Regions from separate parts of the Streptomyces sp. R35 genome, predicted to be linked through region 3. Evidence: riboswitches for the same ligand, from Rfam matches in the RefSeq annotation. Region 3 holds a riboswitch; each other region holds the start of a gene.
The links. Region 3 has a riboswitch for cyclic di-AMP ahead of AB5J50_RS29620 (transglycosylase SLT domain-containing protein). Riboswitches for the same ligand answer to the same signal wherever they lie in the genome.

Region 1: linked by a shared signal. The riboswitch ahead of AB5J50_RS44490 (LysM peptidoglycan-binding domain-containing M23 family metallopeptidase) and the one ahead of AB5J50_RS29620 (transglycosylase SLT domain-containing protein) in region 3 are both predicted to bind cyclic di-AMP.
Region 2: linked by a shared signal. The riboswitch ahead of AB5J50_RS24300 (M23 family metallopeptidase) and the one ahead of AB5J50_RS29620 (transglycosylase SLT domain-containing protein) in region 3 are both predicted to bind cyclic di-AMP.
Region 4: linked by a shared signal. The riboswitch ahead of AB5J50_RS21030 (transglycosylase family protein) and the one ahead of AB5J50_RS29620 (transglycosylase SLT domain-containing protein) in region 3 are both predicted to bind cyclic di-AMP.

Annotation. Positions count from the first base shown of each region.
Region 1 is NZ_CP163440.1:9,900,196-9,907,682, reverse strand. Features, by position in the region: gene AB5J50_RS44495 (Tat pathway signal sequence domain protein) at 1-1,168, opposite strand, end outside; gene AB5J50_RS44490 (LysM peptidoglycan-binding domain-containing M23 family metallopeptidase) at 1,477-2,334, opposite strand; cyclic di-AMP (ydaO/yuaA leader) riboswitch at 2,339-2,495, opposite strand; gene AB5J50_RS44485 (alpha-galactosidase) at 2,798-4,867, opposite strand; gene AB5J50_RS44480 (tyrosine-protein phosphatase) at 5,049-5,846, shown strand; gene AB5J50_RS44475 (DUF6126 family protein) at 5,883-6,035, opposite strand; gene AB5J50_RS44470 (helix-turn-helix domain-containing protein) at 6,032-6,670, opposite strand; gene AB5J50_RS44465 (aspartate aminotransferase family protein) at 6,732-7,487, opposite strand, start outside.
Region 2 is NZ_CP163440.1:5,312,490-5,319,976, forward strand. Features, by position in the region: gene AB5J50_RS24290 (PrsW family intramembrane metalloprotease) at 1-835, shown strand, start outside; gene AB5J50_RS24295 (aldo/keto reductase) at 993-1,937, opposite strand; gene AB5J50_RS24300 (M23 family metallopeptidase) at 2,103-3,143, opposite strand; cyclic di-AMP (ydaO/yuaA leader) riboswitch at 3,155-3,312, opposite strand; gene AB5J50_RS24305 (PP2C family protein-serine/threonine phosphatase) at 3,546-4,757, opposite strand; tRNA gene AB5J50_RS24310 (tRNA-Met) at 4,870-4,943, opposite strand; gene AB5J50_RS24315 (dihydrofolate reductase family protein) at 5,219-6,355, opposite strand; gene AB5J50_RS24320 (MarR family winged helix-turn-helix transcriptional regulator) at 6,428-6,931, shown strand; gene ribA (GTP cyclohydrolase II) at 7,178-7,487, shown strand, end outside.
Region 3 is NZ_CP163440.1:6,510,138-6,517,624, forward strand. Features, by position in the region: gene AB5J50_RS29600 (FAD-dependent oxidoreductase) at 1-751, shown strand, start outside; gene AB5J50_RS29605 (hypothetical protein) at 892-1,488, opposite strand; gene AB5J50_RS29610 (HAD family hydrolase) at 1,904-2,716, shown strand; gene AB5J50_RS29615 (GNAT family N-acetyltransferase) at 2,802-3,239, shown strand; gene AB5J50_RS29620 (transglycosylase SLT domain-containing protein) at 3,252-4,001, opposite strand; cyclic di-AMP (ydaO/yuaA leader) riboswitch at 4,007-4,166, opposite strand; gene AB5J50_RS29625 (hypothetical protein) at 4,437-4,766, opposite strand; gene AB5J50_RS29630 (CocE/NonD family hydrolase) at 4,800-6,797, opposite strand; gene AB5J50_RS29635 (peptide MFS transporter) at 6,808-7,487, opposite strand, start outside.
Region 4 is NZ_CP163440.1:4,607,856-4,615,342, reverse strand. Features, by position in the region: gene AB5J50_RS21050 (nucleoside triphosphate pyrophosphohydrolase) at 1-219, shown strand, start outside; gene AB5J50_RS21045 (globin domain-containing protein) at 492-1,703, opposite strand; gene AB5J50_RS21040 (cytochrome P450) at 2,053-3,330, shown strand; gene AB5J50_RS21035 (transglycosylase family protein) at 3,538-4,566, shown strand; cyclic di-AMP (ydaO/yuaA leader) riboswitch at 4,750-4,929, shown strand; gene AB5J50_RS21030 (transglycosylase family protein) at 4,934-5,620, shown strand; gene eno (phosphopyruvate hydratase) at 6,038-7,324, shown strand; gene AB5J50_RS21020 (septum formation initiator family protein) at 7,430-7,487, shown strand, end outside.

The DNA.
Region 1 (7,487 bases), 3.4 Mb from region 3:
GCCCGAAGGAGAGTCCGCCGCTCACGCCGCCGACGTAGCCGAAGCCACCGGCCCGCCGTCCGGCCGCGGCCTGGATCCAGCCGTGTCCGTCCTTGGTGCGCTTGCGGATCACATAGCCGTCGGCCGTGGGCTGGGTGAGCGTGAAGTCGCCCCACCGCGGGATGTACGCGAGGCGGCTCGACACGCGGCTGTCCCAGGTCGAAGTGTCGGGCAGCTTCTCGCCGGCGATCTGCGCGGTGCGCACCGCCTCGCCGGGATCCCTGCGCAGTCCCGTGACGCCCTGGACCGCCTCGCTGAAGAGACCCCCGCCGGAGTCGGCGAGGCGGACGTGGCGGTCGTACGGCTGGTCGCTCAGCGGCACGGAGAAGCGGACACCGAGGCCTCGCAGGAAGTCGCCGTCCGCCTTGCCCGGCTCCTGCTCGCCGTCCCAGACGAAGGAGTGCACCAGCCGGAAGGACTCGGCGCCTGCGTGGAAGGAGAAGCGCAGCACGAAGGGCAGCCAGCCCCGGCCGCCGCGCCGATGCCTGCCCTCGACCCGGACGACCGCGCGGACCGGCCCGTCCTGCTCGACCTCGGTCTTCTCGATCCGGCCGGTGAAGTCCTCCGCCGCGACGCCGTCGCGCAGCGAACCCTGGCGCAGGGCGACCAGCCGTCCGTCCCGGGCGATCTCGGCCGAGCCGCGTCTGACACTGCGTACGACGGTGCCGGAGCCCTTCGCGCCGAAGGCCACCGTGATGACACCGGTCGACACCTCGATCCGGCCGCCGGAGCGGGTGACTCTCAGCTGCTGCGAGGGAGCGGCCGGGGTACCCGCGGAGAGCTTGTACGTCTCGGCCTTGGGCGCGCCCGGCGCGATGGCGTGCGCGGTCCACTTCACCGAGCCGTCGGGCCAGTGGCCGGTGACCCAGCTCTGCACGGGCACCTCGTCACCGGAGGCAGTGGCCAGCCTGAACGCCTGGTCGGGCTGGTAGGTGCCGCGGGACCAGGGCACGCCCCAGACGGCGCCCGCGTGGGTGCCGGGCGCCGTGCCCTCCAGCCAGTGCAGTTCGGTGTCGCCCCCGGCCGACGGCGCGGCGGCGGCACTGCGGGAGAGCGCCCAGGAGAACGGGGCGGTGGCGGCCGCGGCTGCGGCGCCCTTGATGACGGTGCGTCGGTCGACGCCGGGCACGGGGACCTCCGAAGGCATAGAAAGCGCTTGCGGAGATCACTGTGGGGCCACTGTCGCACGCCTGTCGATACCTCGTGCAGGCATGCCACAGGACCGCAATGTGCCGATCATGAATCGCTCATGAAAGACCAAAGGCCGAACCCCGGGGATCGTGGGGTCCGGCCTTTGGCTGCTGTCCTGCCTTGGGGAGCAGGAAGTCCTGCTGTGGGGAGCAGGGAGTCGCGCCTTGGGGGCACGGAGTCTGCCGTGGGGAGCAGGGAGTCGTGCCCTGGGGGCACGTGGTCTGCCTTGGGGGGCAGGGGAAGGCGTCAGCCGACGGCGATACCGTGCGAGCGCAGGTACGCGACCGGGTCCACGTCCGAGCCGTAGTTCGGGGTGGTGCGGATCTCGAAGTGCAGGTGCGGTCCGGTGACGTTGCCGGTCGCGCCGGAGAGGCCGATCTGCTGGCCCGCGGTCACCGTCTGGCCCGCCGAGACGGAGAGGGCGGACATGTGGGCGTACTGGGAGTACTGGCCGTCGGCGTGCTGGATGACGACCTGGTTGCCGTACGCGCCACCCCAGCCGGCCGAGACGACGGTGCCCGCGGCGATGGCCTTGATCGTGGTGCCGGTCGGGACCACGAAGTCCACGCCGGTGTGGTAGCCGCTGGACCACATGCTGCCCGCCACCTTGTAACCGGTGCCGACGGTGGCGCCCTCGACCGGCAGGGTGTAGCCGGAACTGCTGCTGGTGGAGGCGGCGGCGGTGGCGGCCGACTTGGTCGACGAAGGCGTCGTCTTGGCGGACGACTGGGTGGCGCTGCCTGACGCGGCCTTCTTGCCGATCGTCAGCTTCAGGCCGGGGCGGATCAGCGTCGGGTCGCTGCCGACGGCCGAGCGGTTGTCGGAGTAGAGCTTCTTCCAGCCGCCGCTGACGTTCTGCTCGTCGGCGATCTTCGAGAGCGAGTCGCCGGCCTTCACCGCGTAGGTCTTCGTCCCGGCCGCCTTCTTGGCGGCCGCGGGAGCGGCGGTGGCGGTCTTCGCGACGGTGGCCGTCGGGGTCGCGGCATGGGCGCCGGTGGCCCCCATCAGAGGCAGCGCGAGCGCGGCGCCGCCGGTTCCGGCCACGGCGATCGAGCGGGTGAAACGCTGGGACTTGGGACGGCGGTGCTTACCCTTCGCGGGCATGACGAGTTCCTCTCCGGCGCCTGCGGGGTGAGCTGTCGGGTGCGGGCTGGAGATGCCCGGCCGCGCTGGTGCGCGGCTGTACCCCTAGCCGTTCCGGAGACCGGAACAGGCACGGAACCTGTGGGTCCCCCGCTCCTGCCGTGTGCGGGTGAGTGTGCGGATTCCGGGCGGCGGCAGGATTGGGCGTCCGTCCGGATTGGGGCCGAACGTAGGCGAGATGAGAGCGCGGCGACAACCATGTGCCTTTTCTGCGCGTCCGCCCTTCTTGATCCACGCCGGAATTCCGGTCACCCTCCGTGGATCGACGATCTTTCCGGCCCCTCAATCCGCCCGGGAATTCGGGCATGTTGCGAAATAGGGGTCGCAACGCATCGTCACGAATATGACGCTGCTCACGCACCTCGTCCCACGATGCTTTATTCCAGGGCCAGTTGGAATGAAGCCGCCAATTCGGACAGAACAGTCACATACGACGCAGTCGGATAACTACCGCATCGAGATCCCCGCGCAGCCCCGTCCGCACCCCGTGATGCAGCAGCACCGCACCCCGGTGCACTTCGCCCGTTTCACGGCACTCATACGCTTGTGTCGGGTCGAGCCCGCGCAGCCGCAGCGGGGCGACCGGCTCGCCGTACCGCTGGGCCTGGAGCCAGGCGAGGACGACGGTCTCATCGCCGTGGACGTACTGCACCGCACTCAGCCCGCCCTCCGGGGGCCGCAACCGGTAGAGGTCGCCGCGCTGGACGACGGGCCGGATCTCCTTGTAGAGATCCACCCAGCCCCGCGCCTCGGCAAGCTCCTCCTCGCTCCACTCGGCCAGGTCTCCGCCGACGCCGAGCACCCCGGCCATGGCGCTCACAAAGCGGAAGCGCAGCGAGCTGACCCGCCCGTTGAGCTGCGTGTTCGGGCTGTCCGTAACCCAGGCGGCCATGATCCGGGCCGGGTGGATCTGACCGAAGCCGTGCTGGATGGCGAGCCGGTCGAGCGGGTCGGTGTTGTCGGAAGTCCACACCTGGTCCGTACGCGCCATGACGCCGAGGTCGATGCGGCCGCCACCGCCCGAGCACGACTCGAAGGCGACCGAGGGGTGCGCGGCCCGCAACCGGTCGAGAAGGGCGTACAGGGCCTCCACGTGCTCGACCCACAGCTTCTGCGGGTAGCGCTCACCGGGCCACCCGGCGTCCGTGAAGCAACGGTTGAAGTCCCACTTCACATAGTCGATCGGCGCACTGGAGAGCAGGCCGTCGAGCTGCCCCCACAGGTACTCCTGGACGTCCGGGCGGGCGAGGTTCAGTACGAGCTGATTGCGGTACTCCGTCCTGGTTCGCCCCGGCTGGAACTGCACCCAGTCCGGGTGGGCGCGATACAGCTCACTGTCCGGATTGACCATCTCCGGCTCGACCCAGATACCGAACTGCATCCCGAGCGCGTGCACGTAGTCGCCGAGCGGCTTGAGCCCCGCCGGGAAGCGGTCCGGGTTGGGGGTCCAGTCGCCGAGCCCCGCGCGATCGCTGGTCCGCGTCCCGAACCAGCCGTCGTCGACCACGAACAGCTCGACCCCCATCGCCGCGGCCCGCCGTGCCAGTACCCCCTGCTGGTCCTCGGAGATGTCGAAGGTGGTGGCCTCCCAGGAGTTGAACAGCACCGGCCGGTCCTGGTCCGCGTCCGGGATGACGTACGCGCGCTGGTAGGCGTGCCAGGCCCGGCTCGCCCCGCCGAAGCCGGCGTCGCTCCACAGGCCGGCGAAGACGGGAGTGGTGAACGACTCCCCCGGCTCCAGCCGCAGCAGCCCGGAGTCGTCGTATCCGGCGCCGCCGGAGATCTGTACGCGCGCGTCGGGGAGCTGGGCCACGGCGATCCGCCACGAGCCGGACCAGCCGAGCGCGCATCCGTACACCTCGCCGCTCTCCTCGGTCGCCTCGCTGTCGAGGGCGACCCAGGGCAGGTGCTGGTGACCGGTGTGTCCGCGCCGGCTGCCGATGACCTTCTCACCGTAGGTGAGGGGGGAGCGCACGAGCCGGGACTCGGCCGCCCAGCGCCCGTGCAGCTGGGACAGCCGCCAGCCGTCGCGCTCGGGCAGTGTCCAGGTCGCGGAGTCGGCGCGCAGCAGCTCCAGGGCGGGACCCTGGTTGGCGAGGGTCACCCAGCGTTCGACGACGTCGCCGCGCATCCGGTAGTGCAGGGTGATGCCGAGTCCGGCGTCCGAGAAACGCAGCCGCAGCTCGTCGCCGTCCGCCTCGTACTCCTCGAAGCGCCACTCGGTGCCGCGCCGCTCGTCCGTCCGCACGGAGAGGGCGGGGCGGACGAAGCGGGGGCCGCCCTCGACCGGGTACTCCTCGCGCCCGTCGAGCGGGGACTCGAAGGGCCAGTACTGCGGCGCGGGCAGGGCGGCGAATGCCTCGGCGTCGGCGAGCGCGATCCGTGGGCCCCAGTGCAGATGCAGCAGCTCGTCGAGGCCGGTGAGCCGTAGCGCGTAGCTGCTCGTCGGCCCCGAAAGAAGCCAGGTACGACCGTCCGTGCCGACCTCGATCATCAGTCCCCCACAGATTCGAACAGGTGCGATCAGGCACCAACATCATCATGGGCTCGGCGCCCTGGAGGCAACGCCTGTGGACAACTCATTGCCCGAGGAACCCATGTCGTATCGTCGAGAGCGCAACCTCCGTCGGCAGGCAACGCCGAGCAGCGCCGACGGCCGAAGGGGAGGAGCCCCAGTGACGCAGCAGGTCCCGTCGACCGAGCCCGAGCTGGCAGGAGTGCGCAACTTCCGGGACGTGGGCGGCCTGCCCACCACGGACGGTCGGCGGGTGAAGCACGGGCAGCTGTTCCGCAGCGGCCACCTGGCGCACGCCACCGAGGGGGACGCCGCGTTCCTCTCCTCCCTGGGCCTGCACACGATCTTCGACTTCCGCAATGCCTCCGACCAGAAGCTGGAGGGCCCGGACGTCGAGCTGCCGGGCGTGCGGAACGTGAATCTTCCGCTGACCGACCCGGCCGACGGCTCCGAGTTCTGGAAGATGGTCCGCGACGGCGAGATCGACCAGCTCCGCTCGATCCTCGGGGACGGCAAGGCCGCGAACCGCATGATCACCTCGTACCGCACGATCATCAAGGAGCGCACGGCCGAGCACTCCCAGGTGCTGCACGCGATGGCCGAGGACAGCGTGCCCGCGCTGATGCACTGCGCGGCGGGCAAGGACCGCGCGGGCCTGTCGATAGCCGTGACGCTCCTCGCCGTCGGCGTCGAGCGCGATGCGATCGTGGCCGACTACCTGGAGTCGAACGCGAAGCACCGCCGCTACAAGGTGCATCGCAACGGCAGCTCCGCCTCCGCGTACTCCCCCGAGGTCATGGAGCTGCTGAGCCCGCTGTTCGACGCGCGCGCCGAGTACCTGACGGCGGCCTTCGAGACGATCGAGGAGACCTGGGGCGGGGTCGACCCCTACCTGGAGCGGGCGCTGCGGGTCACCCCGGAGCTGCGGGAGCGGCTGCGCGAGCGGCTGCTGGACTGAGCCGGCGCCGAAGGGGATCCACTGCCCGAGAGGGATCTACTGGTTGTGCGCGCCCAGCGTGAACAGCAGGAAGATGAAGGCCGCGAAGAGGTGGCCGACGGCGATGTAGATGATCAGTCGCACCCACAGGGAGCGGGGGAACCGCTCCTCCATGGACCGTCGCGTGCCGGGTTCCGTGGGTTCGGTCATGACGTCTCTCCGGAGGTCGGGTGCCCCGTCGCCGGGCCGAGGCACAGCGCGGCGGTGGGGCTCTGCAGCAGGGTGTGGACGAACAGGAGCTCGGCACCGCCGTGATCGGCGGCGGCGATGCGGTGCGGGGTGAGCGAGTCGAAGTGCGCGCTGTCGCCCGGCGCGAGCACGTACGCGGTGTCCCCGAGGCGCAGCCGCAGCCGCCCCTGGAGGACGTACAGCCACTCCTCGCCGGGGTGGACGCGCACGATGTCGCCCTGCGAGCCGTAGGGAACGTGGACGCGCAGCGCCTGCATACCGCGACCGGGCGCGCCCGCCTGCCAATAGGTCCAGCCCCCGGCGGAGGTCGGGTCCATGTCGGCGGCGCGCACGATCGCGTCCCGGTCGGCGACCGTCTCGCCGAGCAGTTCGGAGACCGTCGTACCGTAGATACGGGCCAGCGCGAGCAGCATGGGCAACGAGGGCTGGCGCTGCCCGGTCTCCAGACGGGAGAGGTGGGCGGGCGAGAGCCCGGCGGCGCGGGAGGCGGCCTCCAGGGTCAGGGAGGCACGGCGGCGCAGCTCACGCAGTTGTGGTGCGACGGCGGGAAGCTCGACGGACGGCTCTTCGACCGCCCCCGGTTCAGCAGGGCTCATGTGTTTATTGAGCCCGATGCTTGCCTCTGGGGCAATTTTCTTGCCCCAGAGGCAAAAAATCTCAGCGGTTCGCCACCGCCTGCTTCACGAGTGTCTTCCCGAAGTCCCACATCAGCCCGCCCCCGTGGTGCGCGTCGTCCATCACCGCGGTGAAGGCCTCGACGAAGCGGTCCACGTCCCGCTCGCCGATGATCAGCGGCGGGATCAGCTTGATCACCTCCAGGTAATCGCCGGAGACCTGGGTGAGGATGCGGTGCCGTTGCAGCAGCGGTACGACCACCATCTGCGCGAACAGGCCCTTGCGCGCGGCCTGCAGCATCGTCCAGCGGCTGCGCAGCTTCAGCGATGTGGGCCGCCCGAACTCGATGCCGATCATCAGGCCCCGGCCGCGTACGTCACTGAGCAGCTCGTACTTGTCCACGAGGGCCGTCAGCCGGGACTTCAGCTGCTCCCCGGTGGCCCGGGCATTGGCCACGACCTGCTCGTTCTCCATCACGGAGAGCACGGCCAGACCGGCCGCCATGGCCTGCGCGTTCGACCCGAAGCTCGCCGAGTGGACGAGGACCCGGTCCATCGACGAGTAGACCTTCTTGAAGATCCAGTCCTTGCCGAGGGTCGCGCCGACCGGCACATAGCCGCCGGAGAGCGCCTTGGCCACGCACACCAGGTCGGGCTCGACTCCGTCCTCGTGCTGGTAGGCGTAGAAGTCCCCGGTCCGCCCGAGGCCGGTCTGCACCTCGTCCGCGATGAGCAGCGCCTTGTGCTTGTGCAGCAGTTCCTGGGCGGCGCGCAGATACCCGGGCGGGGCCTCGTGCAC
Region 2 (7,487 bases), 1.2 Mb from region 3:
AGCCGGGGTCACCGCCACCGGCTTCGCGTTCACCGAGAACATCCTCTACCTCGGCACCGCCTTCGGCACCGACCAGCTCAGCGGCGAGCGCGGGCTCGCGTCCGTCACCGCCGCGACCTTCTTCGTCCGCGTGGTGATGTCGCCCTTCGCGCACCCGCTGTTCACCGTGCTGACCGGCATCGGCTTCGGCATCGCGGCCATGTCCGCCGAACGCCGGCATCTGCGCCGCGTACTGCTGCCGCTGGGCGGGCTGCTGCTCGCCATGGGCATGCACTCCGCCTGGAACAGCTCGTCGAGCTTCGGGGAGTACGGGTTCTTCGCGGTGTACGCCGCGTTCATGGTGCCCGCTTTCGGGCTGCTGACCTGGCTGGCCATCTGGACGCGACAGCGGGAGCTGCGCACCGTGCGCGCGGAACTGCCCGCGTATGCCCTCGCCGGGTGGCTGACCGCGCCGGAACCGTACGTCCTGGGGTCGATGCGGGCGCGGCGGCTCGCCCGTGAGTGGGCGGGACATCACTTCGGGAAGGCCGCGGGGCGCTCGGTCGCGGAGTACGAGGCGTACGCGACCTCGTTGGCGTTTCTCCGTCATCGGGGGCGGCGGGGGCGTGCGGGGGCCGACTTCGTCGTACGGGAGCGCGAGTTGCTCGACGAGCTGTGGCGCCGCCGGGACATCGCCCGGCCGGCCCTGGCGTACGCGGCCCGGGCGACGGCTCCGGTGGTCCCGGTACCCCCGCCGTGGCCCGTACACGGCTACGCGTACACCTACGGCCAGCCCTACACCCAGCCCTACGGACCTGCGGCCCCGTATCCCGCGTACAACCCGTACCGCTCGTAGTTTCCTCGCCCCCGCCGCCCCTACCCGTCCCATCCTTCTGGGGCTCCGCCCCAGACCCCGTAGGCCGGTTCGTCGGCTGCGGGCCGGTGGGGGCCGTTCGCGCAGTTCCCCGCGCCCCTAAAAGGGGCGCGGGGAACTGCGCGAAAGCCGGGAGCTGCTACGCCGAGGCCTCCGTCAGCTTCCCGAGGTCGCCGTCCGTCAGGACCAGGTCCGCCACCCCCAGCAGCGCCGGCAACTGCTCCACCGTCCGCGCCGAAGCAATCGGTGCCGCGACCGTCGGCTGGGCGGCCAGCCACGCCAGCGCGACCGTGGCCACCGGGACCTCGTGGGCCTGGGCAACCTCGTCGAGGGCGGCCAGGACCCGGACACCGCGCTCGGAGTCGAGGTGGCGTGCCGCGCCCGCGGAGCGAGGCGAGTCGACCGTCGCGCCCGGGCGGTACTTGCCGGTGAGGAAGCCGGAGGCGAGCGCGAAGTACGGGACGGCGGCGAGGCCGGTGCGGGAGGCGAGATCCTGGAGCGGGCCCTCGTAGGTGTCGCGCGAGACGAGGTTGTAGTGCGGCTGGAGGGCGACGTACCGCGCGAGGCCCTCGCGGTCGGAGAACTCCAGGGACTCCTGGAGCCGCTCGGGCGAGATGTTGGAGGCGGCGATGTGGCGTACCTTGCCGGCCTTCACCAGTTCGTCGAGCGCACCGATGATCTCCTCGACCGGCACCTCCGGCTGGTCGAAGTGCGTGTAGTAGAGGTCGATGTGGTCGGTGTCCAGGCGGCGCAGGGACGCCTCGGCCGCGGCCTTGATGTTGGCGCCGGACAGCCCCGGGAACTCGGGGTGCTGGCTGACCTTGGTGGCGACCACGATGTCGGAGCGGTTCCCGCGTGCCTTGAGCCACTTGCCGATGATGGTCTCGGACTCGCCGCCCTTGTTGCCCTCGATCCACGACGAGTACTGGTCGGCGGTGTCGAGGAAGTTGCCGCCGGCGGCCGCGTACGCGTCGAGCACGGCGAAGGACTGTGCCTCGTCGGCGGTCCAGCCGAACACGTTGCCGCCCAGGGAGAGCGGGAAGACCTCGAGGTCGGACGAGCCAAGCTTGCGGAGAGAAGTCATGATCAGCTTCAACGCCCGCACGGGATGACTGTATTCCAGACAAACCGGACCGGCAGCCCTGACGTCGGGGGGTTGTCGTCAGGACCGCCGGGGATCAGGAAAAGAACGGCGCCGGCCTAAAAAGAAGCCGACTCCAGGAGAAGCCGGCCTCAAGAGGAACCGGTCTCAGGGATTGAGCCCCTTGCTGAGCAGCCACGCCATCGGGTCGATCGCGGTGGCGGCGCCGTCGGGGTGGACCTCAAGGTGCAGGTGCGGCCCGGTGACATTGCCCGTCGCGCCCACGCGCCCGATGACGTCGCCCGTGGCGACCTTCTGCCCCACGCTGACGCTGATCGACGACTGGTGGCAGAACCACAGCTCCGTACCGTCGTCGAGGGTGAGGATCGTGCGGTAGCCGTACGCGCCCGCCCAGCCCGCCTCGGTGACGGTGCCGCTGTGGATCGCCTTGATCAGGGTGCCGGTGGGCGCGGCGAAGTCGAGGCCCGTGTGGTAGCCGGAGGACCACATGGAGCCGGCGTCGCCGAAGCGCCCGGTCAGCGTGTACGAGGAGGTGGGCAGCGAGTAGCTCTTGGCGAGCTCGGCGAGACGCTTGGCCTCGGCGGCCTGCCTGGCTTCCTCGTCCGCCTTCTTCTTGGCGGCGGCGGCCTTGGCCTCGGCGTCGTCCTGCTGCTTGGCGGCGAGCGCGACGGCCTGCTTCGCGGCGGCGGCCTCGGCGGCCTCCTGGGCCGCGCTGTCGACCTGGTCCTGCTGCGACTCGGCCTGCTGGATGATGCGGGCGCGCAGCGCCTCACCCGCGTCGGTGCTGCCCTGCGCGGTGTCGGCGCTGGTCAGGCCGGCGGTGGTGAGCGGGGTGGAAGAGCCCTTGGGCGTGGCGGAATCGCCGTCGGATATCAGGGCCTTGGCGGATTCGGTGACCGACGACAGGTCGGGCAGCGAGATCGACACCGGCGGCTTGCCGGGCGCCGCGGTGGCCATGCCACCCGCGCCCACGGCGGCTATGACGCCGACGCCGAGAACCGTGGAGCTGCGGGCGAGTCCCCCACCGCGCTGCTTGCTGACGCGGTGCCGGCCGCGAACGGGACGGACGGAATCCTCAGTGGGGTTCCACTCCTCCCAAGGCCCCTCGTCGTTGCCGTAGGCGTAGCCGAAGGGCTGTGTGTCGTTCGGCGCGAACGAGGTTGGCTGGGCAGGCCGGTTGGACGCCACGTGGGCGCACTCCTTTCCTTCCTTCTCGCCTACCGGGTTAGCTGACGGGTTCGGAGCAGGAAGGTCTCCTACGCGCGTATACCTGTCGTGTTCCCACGACGGATTACGCTCGATTCACCCCAAGTTGGTGGTTCCCCGGTTCCCTTGCGGGATTCGGCGCGTGCGCACGGAGCCATCTCTTGTGACGGCTGGGACGACCGCGCTGCGTTATCGAACGTTAATAGACCCGGGTACCGGATTCCAAGCTGTTCGGACTGATCGTTAACGCTTTTGGCCAGGACTTTGGGGTCACCACTGGCGTAAACCGGGCGAGTTGACCACGCTTCATCGACGTCGATTCAGCTGATGGTGTGTCAGCTGTTATGCGGAGGGACACCGTCCGATCACCCCTTGTGACAACGATCAAGAACCCCCCTCGGCCAACTCCCCCGGACGCCGTACGGCGAGCAGCGCCATGTCGTCCGTCAGGGCGCCGCCCGTGTGCCGGCGGACCTCCTCGGCCAGGGCGGTCAGCAGAGCGTCGGGCCCGGGGAAGGCGCGGCCGACGAGACGCGGGGCGGGATCGTAGAACTCCCCGCGCTCGTCGCGGGACTCGGACAGGCCGTCGGTGTGGAGGAGCAGCGTGGCTCCCCGCGGGAATACGGCCGCCACCGCCCGGTCGGGCCAGGTGCCCAACTCGCCCATGCCGAGCGGCAGCGCGGGATCCTCGGTGGCGAGCGCGACGAGCGTGCCGTCCGCGTGCAGGAGCAGCGGCGGGGGATGGCCGCGGTTGACGATCCGTACGACGTCCGCGTCGTGCGGGATCTCCGCGAGTACGGCCGTCGTGAACCCCTCGAAGGCGTCCAGGCCGTCCCGCCGGGTCCCCTCGCGGGCCAGCGCCCGCTCAAGACGGCAGGCGACCGCCTCCAGCGTCGCCTCCTGCTCGGCCGCCTCCCGGAACGCCCCGATCACCACCGCTACGGCGGCCACCGCGCCCATCCCCTTCCCGCGTACGTCGCCCACCACCAGCCGTACGCCGTGCGGGGAGTCCTGCACTGCGTACAGATCGCCGCCGATGAACGCGTCCGCCTGCGCCGCCTCGTACCGCGCCGCGACCTCCAGACCGCCGATCCGCTCCTCGGGCTCCGGCAGCACCGCGCGCTGCACGGACTCGGCGATCTCGCGGACCGAGGCGAGCCGTTCGTCGCTGCGGCGGACGAGGATGTTGATGAGCACGGCCAGGACGGCGGCCGTGGCCACGGTGGCCGATTCGGTGACCGAGTCGACGTTCAGGACGATGTCGAGCTTGAGGTGGACCGCGAAGACGGCGGCGAGGGCGAGGATGCCGGTGAGGACGGTGCCGCGCAGTGAGTAGAGGGGCGCGGCCACGAGGGGGGCGGCTGTGAAGAGGGGGGCCGCGGTGAAGTCCGACGGGGTGACGTAGTCGTAGACCGCTCCGACGGCGATGAGCAGTGCGGGAAGTGTCCGGACGAAGGCCCGTGCGTTCGAGATCCTGCGGCGGGCCGGGTCCGTCGGGACGGGGGTGGCCCCCGGGGCGGGATCGGGCGCGGGTACGGGTACGGGGCTGTCGGTCCGCTGCTCGTCTGCTTGCTGCCCCACTCGTTCAGGGTTCATGGAGTGAGGGGCCGGGGCGAGCGGTGTGGACCGACCGGGGGACGTGGGACGCAGGTCCGCATGCACCAAGGGCCGGAACTCGTGAATCCGAGTTCCGGCCCTTGGCCTTCAGTAGCGGGGACAGGATTTGAACCTGCGACCTCTGGGTTATGAGCCCAGCGAGCTACCGAGCTGCTCCACCCCGCGTCGTTAAAACCAGTGTACGCCATCCGCGGGACCCCCAGCACCCACGTTCCCCAGCACCGGTTTCTCGCCCCCCGAGCCCCGCTTAAAAGATTGCGCAGTTCCCCGCGCCCCTAAAGACAAAAGACGGGGGCGGCCTGGACGCTTTTAGGGGCGCGGGGAACTGCGCGAGCAACCCCCACCGGCCCGCAGCCGACGAACTACCCCCGGGGGTCGAAGGGGCAGAGCCCCTGGGGATGGGACGGGTAGGGGCGGCGGGGGCGAGGAAACCGCCGGGCCTAGCCCAAGAGGTGACGGTTGGGGGCGGTCGCGCGTTGCTCGTACTCCGGGAGTACGACGACATCGGCACCCTCGGCTGCCAGCAGCGCGTTACCGTCGGCGCCGGCGACGAACGTGTCCGGCTCGCGCCAGGCGGTGACAACCCGCCGTACCCCCGCGTCGAGAATCAGGCGGGCACACGGCGCGGGCCGGGAGGCGCGGCGGGCGCACGGCTCCAGACTGCTGTACACCGTGGCGGAGCCGAGACGCGGGTCGGCGGGGTCGATCTTGGCGAGCGCCGCCTCCTCGGCGTGGACCACGGAATCGTCCCCCTCACGGGAGTGGCCCCGGGCCAGCTCGGTCCCGTCGGCGGCCACGACCACCGCCCCCACACTGAACGCGGTCTCCGAGGGCGGACACAACTCCGCCAGCTCACACGCGAGCCCCAGCCAGTGCCGGTCCGCGGCCGAGGCGAGCCCCCCGACACCGGGCGCCGTGGGGACGTACCGGATGAGGACGACGTCCCCGACGGGCCGTGTTTCCACCAGCCGCATCCGCCCGGGGGGATACGCCCCGGGCCCGAACAGCCGCGGCGCGTCCACCTCCCCCACGAACAACGGCGCGACGGCGAGCTGCAGCTCGTCGGCGAGCCCCTCCCGCATCAGCTGGGTGTGCACCCGCCCACCCCCTTCGACCATGAGGCGCCGTACACCTCGTACGTCATGAAGGTGTTCGAGGAGGACACGCCAGTCGAGATCGGGCCCGGTCGACACCACCTCGACACCGAGGCCGTGCAGGAGGTCGGAGGCCTTCGCCGCGCCCTCGTCCGTCGTATAGATGACCTTCTCGCCGCCCGTGTGCCAGAACTGCGCCGCCGGGTCGAGGTCGCCGGACCCGCTGACGGTGACCTTCAGCGGGTACTCGGGGCGTCCGGAGGCGATCCGCGCGGCTCGCCGCTCGGCCGAGTTGACCAGGAGCCGCGGATTGTCCGAGCGGAGCGTGCCCGCGCCGACCAGGATCGCGTCGCTGGACGCCCGTACCTCGTCGACCCGGTCGAAGTCGGCGGCGCCCGAGAGCAGCAGCCGCTCGGGGCCGGTGTCGTCCAGGAAGCCGTCGAGGGAGACGGCGGCGGACAACAGGACGTAGGGGTGGGGCATGGGGCGCACCCTCCAGCTCCGAGCTCTAGGCTCCTAGTGGTTCAACTTTTAAACAGTACCTAGACTGGCGGCATGACGACCCGCTGGCTCTCGCCCGCCGAACAACGCGCCTGGCGCTCGTTCATCGCCGCCTCCTCGCTCCTGGAGGACACGATCGACCGGCAGCTCCAGGCGGATGCCGGCATGCCGCACCTTTACTACTCCATCCTGGCCATGCTCTCCGAGGCACCGGACCGGCGGCTGCGGATGACCGACCTCGCCGAGATCCTGAAGATCACCCGAAGCCGGCTGACGTACGGCGTGACCCGGCTGGCGAACGACGGCCTGGTACGCCGGGAGGGCTGCCCCAGCGACAAGCGCGGCCAGGTCGCGGTGCTCACGGACGAGGGCATAGCCATCCTGGAGCGGGCGGCGCCCGGCCATGTGGAGCAGGTCCGGGCGGCACTCTTCGACCATCTGACCCCGGAGCAGGTCGGACAGCTGGAGGAGATCTCCGCGAGCATCGCTCGGGGCATCCAGGGAGAGAATCCCGGGGCCTGCGGGGAAGATCTGCCGTGGCGGCGACGTTCCTCCTGAGGCCGGCGTCACGAGCCGGCGGGGGAGCCGAGCCGCGCAAGCCCTGCGAGTCGCGCGAGCCGCGCGAGCTATGTGATGCATGTGAGCCGTGCGACACATAGTCGGCCAAAAAGCGTTGCTTGAACTTTAAAGCACCGTGTACTGTCTCTCCCGGACCTAGTGCTTCAAATCTGAAACACTGCTCCGCACATGGCATGACAACCGGCGCCACACCTGGCACCACACCCGCTGGACCGGAGAGACAACATGCGCGATTTCCCCACCGCCACGGTGCGCACCCGCGTCACTGTGCCCCTGCGTTTCGGCGACGGCTACTCGGTCGACGCGGAGCTCGTCACCTTCCACGGCCTCGCCGACGAGAAGGAACACCTCGCCGTCGTCCTCGGCAAGCCCGCCGCGAACCCGCTGGTGCGACTGCACTCCGAGTGCCTGACCGGCGATGTCTTCGGCTCGGCCCGCTGCGACTGCGGCCCGCAGCTGCGCGAGGCGGTGGAGCAGATCGCGGAGCGGGGCGGCGTGCTGCTGTACCTCCGTCAGGAGGGCCGCGGCATCGGCC
Region 3 (7,487 bases):
ACTCGCGGGTGCGGCGGCGGACGGGCCCACGCCTACGGGCCCGGTCTCCCACAGCTCCCAGCACCACGACCTGAAGCGGTTCTCCGGCAAGGAGCTCATCGTCGTCGGCGCGGGCCAGTCCGCCCTGGAGACGGCGGCGCTCGCGGCGGAGGCGGGTGCGCAGGTGCGGCTGGTGGCCCGCGGCAAGGGCGCCGTCGACTTCGGCGCGCCGCCGTGGGAGCAGCCGAAGCTGCGCCCCGAGTCGCCGTTCGGCCGTGCCTGGTCCCTGTGGGCGCTGAGCTACTACCCGCAGCCCTATCGCTACCTGCCCGCCCAGGCCCGGCACTTCCTGGTCCGCCGGGTGCTCGGGCCGCTCGGTGCCTGGTGGCTCCGGGACCGTTTCGAGGGCAAGGTCGGCGTCCGCGAGGTCTCCCGGATCGTCGGCGCCGGGGCCACCGACGGCAGCCCCGTGCTCTCCGTCCAGACCCACGGCGGCCGGGTCGAGGAACTCTCCGCCGACCACGTCATAGCCGCGACCGGCTACCGCGTCGACATCGCCGCGATGGACTTCCTCGGGCACGAGTTGCGTACGGAGCTGGGGGTGAGCCGGGGCACGCCCAAGCTGGGCGCCGGGTATCGGTCCTCCGTGCCCGGGCTGTACTTCACTGGGTTGCCGGCGGCGGCTTCGTACGGGCCGGTGATGCGGTTCGTGTGCGGGACGGAGTTCGCTTCACCGCGGTTGGCGAAGCATCTGGTGGCCGCGCACGGGTGAGGCCGTACGGGTGAGGCCGTACGGGCTGAGGTCGTATGGCTGAGGTCGCATGGCTGTGGTCGTACGGGCTGAGGTCGTACGGCTGAGGGGCGCCGCCCGTCGGCCGCGCCCCTCGCGCCCGTTGGCCGCCGCCCCCGGCGTCACGCCGACTTCTGCCAGGCCAGGTAGTCGGTGATGAGCTCCGGTGGGTTGGCGGCTTCGGTCGCCTCGATCTCCCAGCCGGGGCAGTCCATGTCGAAGACCACGACGGGGAGCGGGCGGCCTAAGACCTTCTCGATCAGACCGCTCGCGCGCAGGTGGCGTGCGAGGTCGATGCAGGCGTCGTAGAAGTGGAGCCGGAGCAGGTCGGACCTGGCGTCCAGCTCGTCCTCCTCTTCCTCGGGCAGATCCATGGTGAGGAAGTCGTACTCGCCGTCGAACCAGATCCCCAGCCGCTTGACCTCGTCCACGTACAGGGGGCTTCCGGTGGGGTCCTCGGGCACGTTGCCGAGCATCTCGAAGCCGTCGAGCAGCCAGCAGGCGTAGTTCCAGCGGGCCTCTCCCGGGTCCTCCGGGTAGGTCTGCTGCTCGTACTGGGTCTCGGTGTTGTACCCGATGGCCACGTACGGGTGCCGATCGTCGCCGTCGATTCGCCAGATACGGAAGGAGAGGGCGTAGATCTCGGGCTTGAGGGCTTCCGGGAAGCGCCGGACGACGTCTTCGGCGGCGGTTCGGAGGTGTTGCCGGAAGGGGGTCACCGTGTGGAGTCCAGGAGGAAGGCAGCCTGGGTGACGCTGAGTTGGGGGCCGGCCGAGCCGCTGTCGCCGCTCTTGGTCCACTCGTCGGGCTTGAGGTTCATGTGTCTCCCCGCACTCTCTCGATGAAGGCCGGCGGCCCTTGGGTCGTCAGGGCCTGCGCCCGGATCATTCCACCCCGCCAACTCCACGCCACCACCGACCACTTCACCGTCCTCCCCCGCGCAACCCGCACCGCTCGCACAACCCGAACCGCTTGCACTGCCCGTACCGATCCTGCTGCCCGAACCGGCCGTGCTGCCCGAACCGGCCGCGCTGTCCGTGCCGCCCGTGCGGTGAACGGCGTTGCGGACGGGATACCGGACGTCGTCCGGTTCACGCCGGGCCGATGTGTCGTTCGATCCGTATTCTTCGGATCATGGCCGCTCCGACTGCATATTCACTCATCGCCACTGACCTGGACGGAACGCTGCTGCGCGGCGACGACACACTCTCCGACCGGTCGCGGGCCGCGTTGGCGAGAGCCACGGCTGAGGGGGCCCGGCATCTGGTGGTGACGGGACGGCCGGCGCCGAGGGTCCGACCGCTCCTCGACGAACTCGGCGGCGAGGGGCTGGCGGTGTGCGGGCAGGGGGCGCAGTTGTACGACGCCGGGGCGGACCGTCTGCTGTGGTCGGTGACCCTGGACAGGGAGCTGGCGGAGACCGCGCTGGGCAAGATCGAGGCGGAGGTCGGGCTGCTCTACGCGGCGGTGGACCAGGACGGCGTGGACGGACTGACGCTGATCGAGCCGGGGTATGTGATGCCGCATCCGACGCTGCCGGCGGTGCGGGTGCGGCGGCGCGACGACCTGTGGACGGAGCCGATCAGCAAGGTGTTGCTCCGTCACCCCTCCTTGTCCGACGACGAGTTGGCGTCGGCGGCGCGCGGAGTGGTGGGTTCCCTGGCGACGGTCACCATGTCGGGGCCGGGCACCGTCGAACTTCAGCCATGTGGCGTGACCAAGGCGACGGGGCTCGCCCTCGCCGCCGAACACCTCGGGCTCGGCCCCGCCACCACCCTCGCCTTCGGCGACATGCCCAATGACATCCCGATGTTCGACTGGGCCGCCCACGGTGTCGCCATGGCCAACGCCCACCCGGAACTCAAGGCGGTGGCCGACGAGGTGACCTTGTCGAACGAGGACGACGGGATCGCCGTGGTGCTGGAGCGGCTGTTCGAGGGCCGTTAGGCCCGGCCGCGCCGACACCTCCGTCCCGCTTCTGTCCCGCTGTCGCGACCCTGCGGTCCGGGAGGCGGCCGATACGCTCCGGCGCATGAGCGTTCAGGTGGAGATCATCCGGGAAGCGAGTCAAGAACTTGTCGACGCCTTCGGCCGGTTGCTGCCGCAGCTGTCCTCGACCGCCAAGCCACTCGACCGCGAGGCGGTCGAGCGGATGGTGTCCTGCGATGCGAACACGGTGCTGGTCGCCCGGGCGGCGGGCGAGATCGTCGGCACGCTGACCCTGGTACTGCTTCCCGTGCCGTCCGGGCTGCGCGGTCGCATCGAGGACGTGGTTGTGGACGTTGCGGCGCGCGGCCGGGGCATCGCGGCGCTGCTGACTCAGGAAGCTCTGCGGATGGCCCGGGAAGCGGGCGCCCGGACCGTCGATCTGACCTCCCGGCCGGATCGGCCGGCCGCGAACCGGCTGTATGAACGTCTTGGTTTCCAGGCCCGGCAGTCGACGGTCTACCGGTACCTGGTGGACGGGTAGGGGGAGGGCTGGTCAGTAGGCCCCGTTGACGTTGTCGATCGAGCCGTACACCGCCGCCGCGTAGTTGCAGGCCGCCGTGATGTTCGCGACCGGGTCGTAGGGGTTCGTCGACGTGCCGGCGACGTGGTAGGCGTTGAAGGTCGGGTCGATGACCTGGAGGAGGCCCTTGGAGGGGGTGCCGGCGACAGCGTTGGAGTCCCAGTTGTTGATGGCCAGGGGGTTGCCCGAGGACTCGCGCATCACGTTGCGGTAGATGCCGTTATAGGTGCCCGGAATGCCCGACTTGGCCATGATGTCCAGGGACTGCTTGATCCAGCCGTCGAGGTTGTTGGTGTACGTCGTGGCGGAGGCGGGGGTGGTCGTGATTGCCTTCGCCGTCGAGCTCGACGTGGTCGACTTCACGGTCTTCGTGCCCACCGTCAGCGTCAGGCCCGGGCGGATCAGGGCCGGGTTCGCACCGATGACCGCTCTGTTCGCCTCGTACAGCTTCTTCCAGCCGCCGCTCGTGGGGTTCTTCTGCGCGATCGTGGAGAGGGTGTCGCCGGCGGCCACCTTGTAGGTGAGGAGCTGGACCTCCGGAGTCGTGACCGCGGCGGTCTTCGCGACCTGTGCCACCTGTGCCACCTGGGTCGGTGTGGCCGCGTGCGCGCCGGTCGCGCTCACGAGGGGGAGCGCGAGCGCGGCTCCGCTCGTGCCGACGGCGATCATGCCGCGGGTGAGGGTGCTGGTCTTGGGGCGGCGGTGCTTGCCTCGTACGGGCATGGCGCTTTTCCTCTCCGGTGCCTGCGAGGTGAGCTGTCGGGTTCGGGCGGGAGATGCCCGGCCGCGCTGTGGACGCGGCTTCACCCCTAGCCGTTCCGGGGTTCCGGTTCGGCGGCTTACCTGGGTCCCCCGCTCCTGCCGTGCGTGCGTGGGTGGGTGGGGTTTCCGGGCGGCGGCAGGATTCGGCGATCCGCTCGGATCGACGTGAACGTATGCGAGAGCACATGTCGGGAACAAGACCTGATGTCGCAGTGAAGATCGCTTTAGCCCGGATATGGCGAGGGTGAAACGTCCGATTGATCCGGAATTCGATCCTCAACTTGCCTTTTGCAAAGGGGGAAGTCACCGAGGGGGCTCTGGCGCGGGATCCGGCCGGGCGTGACCCAATTCACGCGACTGGGCGGAATTAAAGCGGCAAGACGGGCAACTCGGTCATTACGGTTCGAGCGTCCAGGCGGGGGAGTGCCTCGGCGGAGCCGGGCGGACCTCCCACACGGAGAGATCCGTGTCGGGGTCGTCGTCGGGGAGGCGGCCCGCGTTGGGCTTGAAGTAGAGGCCGTAGCCCCAGTATTCGGGAAGCTCGTGGCACATCAGGTCGGGATACGGCTCGAACTTCTGCCCCTCGTATGCCCTGTTGATCCTCGCCACGGCCTCCGCCCGCGAGATCCCGAAGCGCGTGACCATCTCCTGGGCCATCTCACGGAAGTACGCGAGCATGCCCTCGTCGAGGTCCATCAGGAATTCCCCGGTCCGCGATCGCGCCATGGTGCGATCGTTCCCCATGGCGCCCCTGGGCCTCTAGCCCGCCGTTCTGGGAATCCTCTTCTCCCACGTCCGGTGGAAGACCACCTCGTCGCCGTCCTTGCAGATCACCTCGTTGGAGGTGATGAAGTCCTCGGCGTCACAGGTGATGTCGGACGTCGTGGACACCCGCGCGTCCCAGGGCAGGTCCGGGCGGTGGAGGCGGACCGACCAGGTCGAGCGGGCGCGGGCCGACAGGGGGTCGGAGGCGTCGATCGTGTACGTCTCCAGCGCGTCCTCGGTGAATTCGAGGCCGTCGGGGTACACGCGCGTGCCGCCGTAGCGCGGGTCCACCTCCAGACGCCAGGTGCCGGCGGCCACGTCATGGACGACCAGGCGTTCCGGACGGGGTTCGTCCAGCGTCGCGGGGACGACGACTCCCAGGGGCTCGGACTGCTCCGGTTCCTCGAACGTGAGGGAGGGCGTCGACTCCTTTGCCCGCAGCGGGAGTTCCAGCGTGCTGCCCGCCGGGTCCAGGGTGAAGCCGGCCTCCGAGCCCGGCTGGGGCCAGATCCAGGGCCAGTACGCCGAGGAGACGGAGAGGCGGATGCGGTGGCCCGCCGGGAACGCGTAACCGATGCTGTTCAGGTCGAAAACCACGTCCTCCGTAGCGCCCGGTTTCCAGGAAACCGCCTGGTCACGGCCATAGCGCGCTGACAGGTTCAGCACACCTCGGGTGACGAGTGTCGAGGCTCCGTCGGGGGCCACGTCGCAGAGGCGGGCGATCACCTGACCCCGGGGGGTCGAGGACGTCAGCCGCAGCCGGACCACCGGACGGCCCAACACCCAGGTGTCCTCCGGCACTTCGAACTCGAAGCACGCCGATCTGGCGTCCTCCTCCCGCTGGTCCGGCGGCAGATCCGCGTCGTTCCCGAAGGGGAAGAAGCGGCCCGCGTCCACCCCCGTGTGCTGGGGGGAACGGACCAGGACCGGCGCCCCCTGGAGCGCGTACGAGACCGGGGTCACCGAGGGGGAGGGCCAGGCGGGGTCACCCACCCAGCGGCCGGGCAGGGACGGGTACGTCGTCGCCGGGGGGTGCGCGTCCATCACGTACGAGCGGAGCACGGGAGTGGACATGGCGCCGGTGTCCTTGTCCCGGAGCCAGTGGTCCCACCAGCGCAGGGTCTCCTGGAGGAAGCCGATCGCCGGGCCCGGTGGCAGGCCCCGGTCCGGGTACTGGTGCGACCAGGGGCCGATCAGGCCTCGTACGCGGTCGGGCGGCAGGTTCTCGACCAGGCGCAGCACCGTGTCGCGGTACGGGTCGTGCCAGCCGCCGACCGCCAGGACCGCCGCGCGGATGGCGCCGTAGTCCTCGCAGGCGCTGCCGTGGCGCCAGTACGCGTCCCGGGTCTGGTGGGACAGCCAGGTGTGGACGAACGGGTCGACCGCCTCCAGGCGCTTCACCCACATGTCCCGCCACATCACCTCGCCCACGTGCACCGGGTCGGGTGGGCGGGAGACGAAGGCGAGCATCGTGGCCGCCCAGGCGTGCATGTCGACGGCGAGGACGGAACCTCCCATGTAGTGCACGTCGTTGTCATAGCGGTCGTCCGTCGAGCAGACCGTGACGATCGCCTTGAGCGGCTCGGGCGCGAGGGCCGCGATCTGGAGGGAGTTGAAGCCGCCCCAGGAGATCCCGAACATGCCGACCTTGCCGCTGCACCAGGGCTGGGCGGCCAGCCAGTCGACGACCTCCACCCCGTCGGCCAGCTCCACCTGCGAGTACTCGTCCGTCGGCATGCCCTCCGAGTTGCCGTGACCGCGGACGTCCACGCGGACGGAGGCGTAGCCGTGGCCCGCGTACCAGGGATGGCGTTGCCAGTCGCGGGGCGCGGTCCAGTCCGTGAGGCGGTACGGGAGGTATTCGAGGAGGGCGGGTACGGGCTCGTCGGTCAGCGGGCGCCAGATCCGGGCGTACAGACGGGTGCCGTCCGGAAGGGGGATGAGGACGTCCTCGTGAGTCGTCTCGTAGGGGAAGGACGTACGGATGTGCATGAGTGTCACCTCAGTGGACGGGGTGCATCGTGCGGCGCAGCCAAGGGGCGAGCGCCATCACGGCGAGGCCGGCCGCCACCGCGATCGCCCCGTTGACGCCGAAGTACGCCGGCTTGGAGACGTCGTCGTACAGCTTCACCGTCTGGGCCTGGATGCCGTTGGCGAGCGCGAGGGACAGGAACCAGAGAGACATCGTCTGGCTGGCGAAGGCGACGGGGGCGAGCTTGGTGGTGGCGGACATGCCGGAGGTTTCGAGGAGGACGTCACCGAGGCCGAGGAGCAGGTACGAGCCGACGATCCACCAGGCCGACATCAGGTAGTCGTCGCTCGAGTGGCCGCTGGTCGGCAGCACCATCAGGAGGAACGACAGACCGCCGAGTACGACGCCGATCGCGATCTTGTTCGAGGCGTGCGGCTGGCTGTGGCCCATCCGGACCCAGAGGGCGGCCACGACCGGGGCGAGGCCGACCTCGAAGGCGCCGAGCGCGGAGGCGTACCAGCTCGCCGGGAAGTCGAAGCCGAGGATCGTCGTCTCGGCGTTCGACGCGGCGAGCAGCATCATCGTCGAGTACGCCTGGAAGAGGATGAAGTTGAAGACGGTCGAGGCGAGGAAGAGGACCACGTACGGGCGCAGCCGGCCGCGCTCCTCGGGGGTCACCCGGGGGCTGGAGAACATCACCGCGAAGTAGA
Region 4 (7,487 bases), 1.9 Mb from region 3:
AAGCTGGCATCGCGGGTGCGTACGGCGGGACTTGAGGTGCCGCTTCCGACAGGGGAGGGCGTCGGATACGAGCTGCTCGCCATAGCCGCGCGCGCCGAGGCCGAGGGCGTGGACCCGGAGGCGGCACTGCGGGCGGCGGGACGGGCGTACCGGGACGCGATTCGTGCGGAGGAAGGCATTGCGGAGGAGAGCGCCGCGGAGTTGGACGCGGAGGACTGAGGGGCCGAGAGCTGAGGCCTGAGGGCGGGGTGCCGGGGTGCCTGACGGAGGGGTGGAGGCGGAGGGCTGAGGCCGGGGCGCCTGATGGCCCGGTGGAGCAGGAGACCTGACGGTCAGGGGCCGGAGTACAGGGGAGGCCTGACGGGCGTCGGCCGGAGTGCGGAGAGGAGCCCTGACAGGCATGAAAGCGCAGTGCGCAGGGGGGAGGCCTGACAGACGTGGGCCGGAAATCCGAGCGGCAGGCATCTGACGGTCAGGGATCGGGGCCGGAGTTACGTCTGCGGGGCTCGGCTCGACGGGTTGTGCCAGGTCGGCTGGGGGCGGTCGAGGAGCCATTCCGCCGTGCCCACCGGCCGGGGCCGCTCCTGAGCGGTCGGTGGCAGGGCGTCGTGGAAGATGCGCTCGGCCGGTGTGCCGAGCTTGGGGAGGGCCTCGCCGATCTCTTCGACGAGTCTGGGCGGACCGGCCAGATAGACGTCGTGCTGGGTCCAGCCGGCGCGGTTGCCCAGCGCGGTCAGGAGGCGTTCGGTCGCCTGGACCCTGGGACGGCCGGGCGCGGGGGTGATGAAGGTGACGGTGAGCCGGGGAAGCCGGGCCTGGAGTCGCTCGACGGCGTCCCGGTCGTACAGGTAGGAGGTGTCGCGGGCGACGAGGAACAGGCGGGCCTCGTGGGTGTCGTCGAGCTGTTCCAGCAGCGCCTTCACGGGTGCCCATCCCGTGCCGGCCGCGATGAGGGTGAGGGGCCGTTCCGCGGGGGTGCGCAGGATCAGCCCGCCGCCGGGCGCTCCCAGCCGCAGGACGTCGCCCTCCCGGGTCTGCCGGACGAGGGCGGTGGAGAGCACACCGTTTTCGACCCGGCTGATGTGCAGGTCGAGGGTGTGGTCGGCGCGGGGGGCGTTGGCCAGCGAGTACGGGCGCCAAATGCCTGGGAGATGGGGGACGTTGACGGTGACGTACTGGCCGGGGGAGTAGCGGAGCCGGTGGTGTGGGCGCAGGGTCAGCACGACGAGGTCGTCGCCGTGCCGGGTCCGGGCGGTGACCTCGGCGTCCCACCAAGGCGGTTCGCCCTCGTGCTGCGACTCCCAGGCGCCCTGCAGCATCACGTTCGTGATCGCCCCGTATGCCTCGCCCCAGGCCTTCTCGACCTCCGCGTTCCACGCCGACCCCGCGACGACGGCGAACGCGGCGATCAGACTCGCCCCCACGGCGGCGTAGTGCTCCGGTTCCGCCAGATATTTGCGGTGGTCCCGCCCGAGTTCCCGTAAATACCCCGGCAGCCGCGGGTCCTCCAGCCGCTCCATCACATACGTGAGCGCCGCGAACAGTCGGTCCCGCTGCCGCTCCATGTCCTCCGGGAAGTCCAGCGGAAACAGCCCGCGGACGTCCGGGTTGTGCCGGAACAGGTGCGAGTAGAAGTACTTGACCGCGAACTCGGCCCGTCTCTCGACGACCGCGAAGCTGGATCTGAGTATTTCGGGGTCCACTGCGTGAATGTATGGAGTTTTCGAGCCGTGAGGTCAAACAGCAGACGATTTATGGACAGCCTGGGGTGAAATGTGCGGGGCTCGGGGAGGGCCCCTGCCGAGTACCGTCGCCTCAGGGCGTTCGGTCGGCAAGGGGGCGTGGTGGATGGGGAGTTGGCGGAACCGGCGGGCGCGAGGGCGAGGGTCATTGCCGAGGTGATGAAGGGGGAGGGACGGGAGAGGAGCGGGGGGCGTTCGCGTCGCTCGTGATGCGGGGGCTGTCCGATGCGGAGGCTGCCCGATGTGCGGGCTGTCCGATGGGGAGCTGGGGTGACTCGGGGCTTCGAGTACCTCCGGATACCGTCAAGGAGTGACCGAGCACCAGCCCCCCACCGCCCCCGCCCCCGCCCCCGAACTCTTCACCTGGGAGTTCGCCACCAACCCGTACCCGGCGTACGCCTGGCTCCGCGAGCACGCCCCCGTGCACAAGACGCGCCTCCCCAGCGGGGTGGAGGCCTGGCTCGTCACCCGGTACGCGGACGCCAAGCAGGCGCTCGCCGACCAGCGGCTGTCCAAGAACCCCGCCCACCACGACGAACCCGCCCACGCGAAGGGGAAGACGGGTATCCCGGGTGAGCGCAAGGCCGAGCTGATGACGCATCTGCTCAACATCGATCCGCCGGACCACACAAGGCTCCGACGGCTCGTCTCCAAGGCCTTCACCCCCCGGCGCGTGGCCGAGTTCGCGCCGCGCGTGCAGGAACTCACCGACCACCTCATCGACCAGTTCGCCGACAAGGGCTCCGCCGACCTCATCCACGACTTCGCGTTCCCGCTCCCCATCTACGCCATCTGCGATCTGCTCGGCGTCCCGCGCGAGGACCAGGACGACTTCCGGGACTGGGCGGGGATGATGATCCGGCACGGGGGAGGGCCCCGAGGAGGCGTCGCGCGGTCCGTCAAGAAGATGCGCGGCTATCTCGCCGAGCTGATCCACCGGAAGCGGGAAGCGCTGTCCGAGCACCCCACCCCCGGCGAAGACCTCATCTCCGGGCTCATCCGCGCCTCGGACCACGGCGAGCACCTCACCGAGAACGAGGCGGCCGCCATGGCGTTCATCCTTCTCTTCGCCGGCTTCGAGACCACGGTCAACCTGATCGGGAACGGCACGTACGCCCTCCTCACCCACCCCGAGCAGCGCGCACGCCTCCAGGCCTCGCTCGCCGCCAAGGACACCGGACTCCTCGAAACCGGCGTCGAGGAACTCCTCCGCTACGACGGCCCCGTCGAACTGGCCACCTGGCGGTTCGCGACCGAGGCCGTGCGGATCGGCGGGCAGGACATCGCGCCCGGCGACCCCGTCCTCGTCGTACTGGCGGCTGCGGACCGTGACCCCGAGCGGTTCGAGCAGCCGGACACGCTCGACCTCTCGCGGCGTGACAATCAGCACCTCGGGTACGGCCACGGCATCCACTACTGTCTCGGCGCACCGCTCGCCCGCCTGGAGGGGCAGACCGCGCTCGCCACGCTGCTCACCCGTCTCCCCGATCTCCAACTCGCGGGAGATTCTGCCGATTTGCGCTGGCGCGGCGGGCTCATTATGCGTGGATTGCGCACGCTTCCCGTGGAGTTCACACCAGGTCGGTAGGCATGCCGGACGACGGCCGTCGGGTGCGCCGGGCAACGGGCACCCACCTGCGAAAAGGTGACGGTCCCTCAACTCCGTGATCTTCACGTGATCTGCGCTGCATCGACTTGTGACAAGCGTTCGAGTGCGGATACGTTCGATCACCAACGCGGCCCGCCTATCGCAGTGGCCGCTGTTGTCACCTGCTGTCACGCGAAAGGCTTCTGCATGCTCTCCGGGAACGGCCGTCATCGTCGCCCGCGTCAGGCCCCGGCCCTCATCGTTGCCGCAGGGGTGACCGGATCGGCGATCGCGATCCCGCTGCTCGGCGCCACCAGTGCGAGCGCGGCCGACGGCACCACCTGGGACCGGGTCGCGGAGTGCGAGAGCGCGGGATCGTGGAGCGCGAACGACGGGAACGGGTACTACGGCGGGCTGCAGTTGACCCAGGAGAACTGGGAGGCGTACGGCGGCACCCGGTACGCCCCGAGCGCAGACCAGGCCAGCCGCTCGCAGCAGATAGCCATCGCCGAGAAGATCCTCGACGACAAGGGCCTCGCCGCCTGGCCCACCTGCGGACCGCTCTCCGGGCTCAGCAAGAACTCGGGCTCCGTCGAGGTCGACACGGGCGTGGCGGACGACTCGTCGAGTTCCTCCGGATCCTCAGGCTCCTCCGGCTCGTCCGATTCCTCCAGCTCATCGGACTCGTCCGGTTTGTCGGACTCGTCTTCATCGTCCAGTTCGTCTGAATCCTCCGATTCATCCTCTTCTTCATCCTCATCCTCCGGCTCCTCCTCGGGTGCGGCCGAGAACACGACGAAGTCCGACACCTCCTCCGGCGACAGTGATTCTCAGGATTCCGACAGCTCGGACACAGATACGGCGAAGAGTGACGACCCGGACAAGTCCGGGCAGAACGGCGACTCTTCGAGTACGTCCGACAGCGCGACGACCGGTGCCGGACGTCACCGTGGTGACACCGCCGATGAGGGTGTGACGGAGGGCGCCACCGACGGCCGTACGGACAGCGCTTCCGGGCGGCATGCCTCGCGTGGGTCCAGCGCCTCGCGCGACGCCGTCGACGGCTCGTACGTCGTCCGCACCGGAGACAGTCTCTGGACGATCGCCGATGCCTTTGACCTCGAAGGCGGATGGGCCGAGCTGTACGCCGAGAACAAGAAGGCGATCGGCACCGATCCTGACCTCATCGTGCCCGGTCAGAGCCTTGCAGTTGGTGCTGAATCGGGCGAAAAGTAGCGGGAGTTCGCGTCACGGTTCGCTGTGGAATGTCCGGTTTGGTGAGAGTGAGACATGAGTCTCAGAAGCCCTGATCGTCTTTGAAATTCCGGGGATCGACTGCTTACGGTCGTGACCGCTCGCCACAGCGGGCCCCGACGGTTGCAACGCCGAATCCTGCCAACGGCCGTACGGGAACAGTCGTCGCGTCAAGCGCCGTAGGCAGGAGCGGGGGACCCAAGGTAAGCGCCGCGCCCGGTAGTTCACCGGGAGTGGCTTGGGGTGAAGCCGTACGTCCGACGTCGTGAAGACGGAGGCCGTGCGACCGGGCACTCACCCGCCCGAACCCGACAGCTCACCTCGCAGGCGTCGGTGAGGGGATCTCTCCATGCTGTTTTCCAGCAAGGGCAAGCACCGCCGCCCGTCCAAGGCCGTCCGTGTCGCCACGCTCGCCGGCGTCACCGGTGTCGCCATCGCCGCCCCGCTGATGGCGGCCGGCAATGCCTCCGCCGCGACCGCGTCCGAGTGGGACACCGTCGCCCAGTGCGAGTCCGGCGGCAACTGGTCCATCAACACCGGCAACGGCTACTACGGCGGCCTGCAGTTCTCGGCCTCCACCTGGGCCGCGTACGGCGGCACCGCCTACGCCTCCACCGCCAACCTGGCGTCCAAGTCGGAGCAGATCACCATCGGTGAGAAGGTCCTCGCCGCGCAGGGCAAGGGTGCCTGGCCGACCTGTGGCACGGGCCTGTCCGGCGCCGCGTACACCGGTGGGACGACCTCCAGCGCCTCGACCACCCCGTCGAGCACCGCCACCTCCACCACCCGGACGACGGAGCAGCCCGCCTCCCGTTCCGTGGAGCGCCCGGCCGCCACGAAGACCGTCACCACCCAGACCGGCAAGAAGGTCAAGAAGGGTGACGGCGAGTACAAGGTCGTCAAGGGTGACTCGCTCAGCTCGATCGCCGAGAAGAAGCACGTCAAGGGTGGCTGGCAGAAGCTGTTCAAGCTGAACAAGGACATCATCGACGACGCCGACTTCATCTACCCGGGTCAGCAGCTGCACCTCAGCTGACGACGGCTCGCGGCCGAGAGCCGGCAACGGCTCGCGGCTGACGCCCGATGACGGCTTACGGCGGAAAGCTGACAACGGGCTCGCAGCTGAACCACAGCCCTCCCCTATACACGGTCTCCATACTGGAGGCCTCGTGAGGGTCCCCCCGTCCCCACGGGCTCCCCGCTCCGGTGCGTCTTCCCCCGTACGCACCGGGGCGGGGCTTTTTCATGTGGGGTGGGTTTCCTGTACCGGGTGTACCGCGTGTACCGGGTGTACCGGGTGTACCGGGCAGGTTTTTGTTCCGTTCGGAAACAATTTACTCTCGGTTCTGCCCAAGGGGTGGGTGACCGGCTGGCCGATCCCCCCGAGGCGGTTAGGCTCATGTCGCGAAGCCCATCACAGGCATCGCGTACCCGCGTCACATCCCAGAAGGAGATGCTCGTGCCGTCCATCGACGTCGTCGTAGCCCGGGAAATCCTCGACTCGCGAGGGAACCCCACCGTCGAGGTCGAGGTCGGCCTCGATGACGGCAGCACAGGTCGTGCCGCCGTCCCGTCCGGCGCCTCCACCGGTGCCTTCGAGGCCATCGAGCTTCGCGACGGTGACCCCAACCGCTACCAGGGCAAGGGTGTCGAGAAGGCCGTCCTCGCCGTCATCGAGCAGATCGGCCCGGAGCTCGTCGGTTACGACGCCACCGAGCAGCGCCTGATCGACCAGGCGATGTTCGACCTGGACGCCACCGACAACAAGGGCTCGCTCGGCGCCAACGCCATCCTCGGCGTCTCCCTCGCCGTCGCGCACGCCGCCTCCGAGGCGTCCGACCTCCCGCTCTTCCGCTACCTGGGCGGCCCGAACGCGCACCTGCTGCCCGTTCCGATGATGAACATCCTGAACGGCGGCTCGCACGCCGACTCGAACGTGGACATCCAGGAGTTCATGATCGCCCCGATCGGCGCGGAGTCCTTCTCCGAGGCGCTGCGCTGGGGCGCCGAGGTCTACCACACCCTCAAGAAGGTGCTGAAGACCAAGGGTCTGTCCACCGGCCTGGGCGACGAGGGCGGCTTCGCCCCGAACCTGGAGTCCAACCGCGCCGCGCTCGACCTCATCGTCGAGGCCATCAAGCAGGCCGGTTACGTCCCCGGTGAGCAGATCGCGCTCGCGCTCGACGTCGCCGCGTCCGAGTTCTACAAGGACGGCAAGTACGAGTTCGAGGGCAAGTCCCGCTCGGCCGCCGAGATGACCGAGTACTACGAGGAGCTCGTCTCCGCGTACCCGCTCGTCTCCATCGAGGACCCGCTGTTCGAGGACGACTGGGCCGGCTGGAAGGTCATCACCGACAAGCTGGGCGACAAGGTCCAGATCGTCGGCGACGACCTCTTCGTCACCAACCCGGAGCGCCTGGCCCGCGGTATCGAGGAGGGCTCCGCGAACGCCCTGCTCGTCAAGGTGAACCAGATCGGCTCGCTGACCGAGACCCTGGACGCCGTAGAGATGGCCCAGCGCAACGGCTTCAAGTGCATGATGTCCCACCGCTCCGGCGAGACCGAGGACGTCACCATCGCCGACCTCGCCGTCGCGGTGAACTGCGGCCAGATCAAGACCGGTGCCCCGGCCCGCTCGGACCGCGTCGCCAAGTACAACCAGCTGCTGCGCATCGAGGAGATCCTCGACGACGCGGCGGTGTACGCCGGCCGCAGCGCCTTCCCGCGCTTCAAGGGCTGAGGCGTGGCCTCGTAGGAAGCGTCGTACGTACGTCCCCGTACTCGGTCCCGTACCGTGTGCGGGGACGTACGCACGTGATGGGTTTGTACCGGGGAGGCGGGACTCATGGCCGTGAAGGACCGGGACCGGTTCTCCACCGCGACCAGGCTGAAGCTGCTCGGCG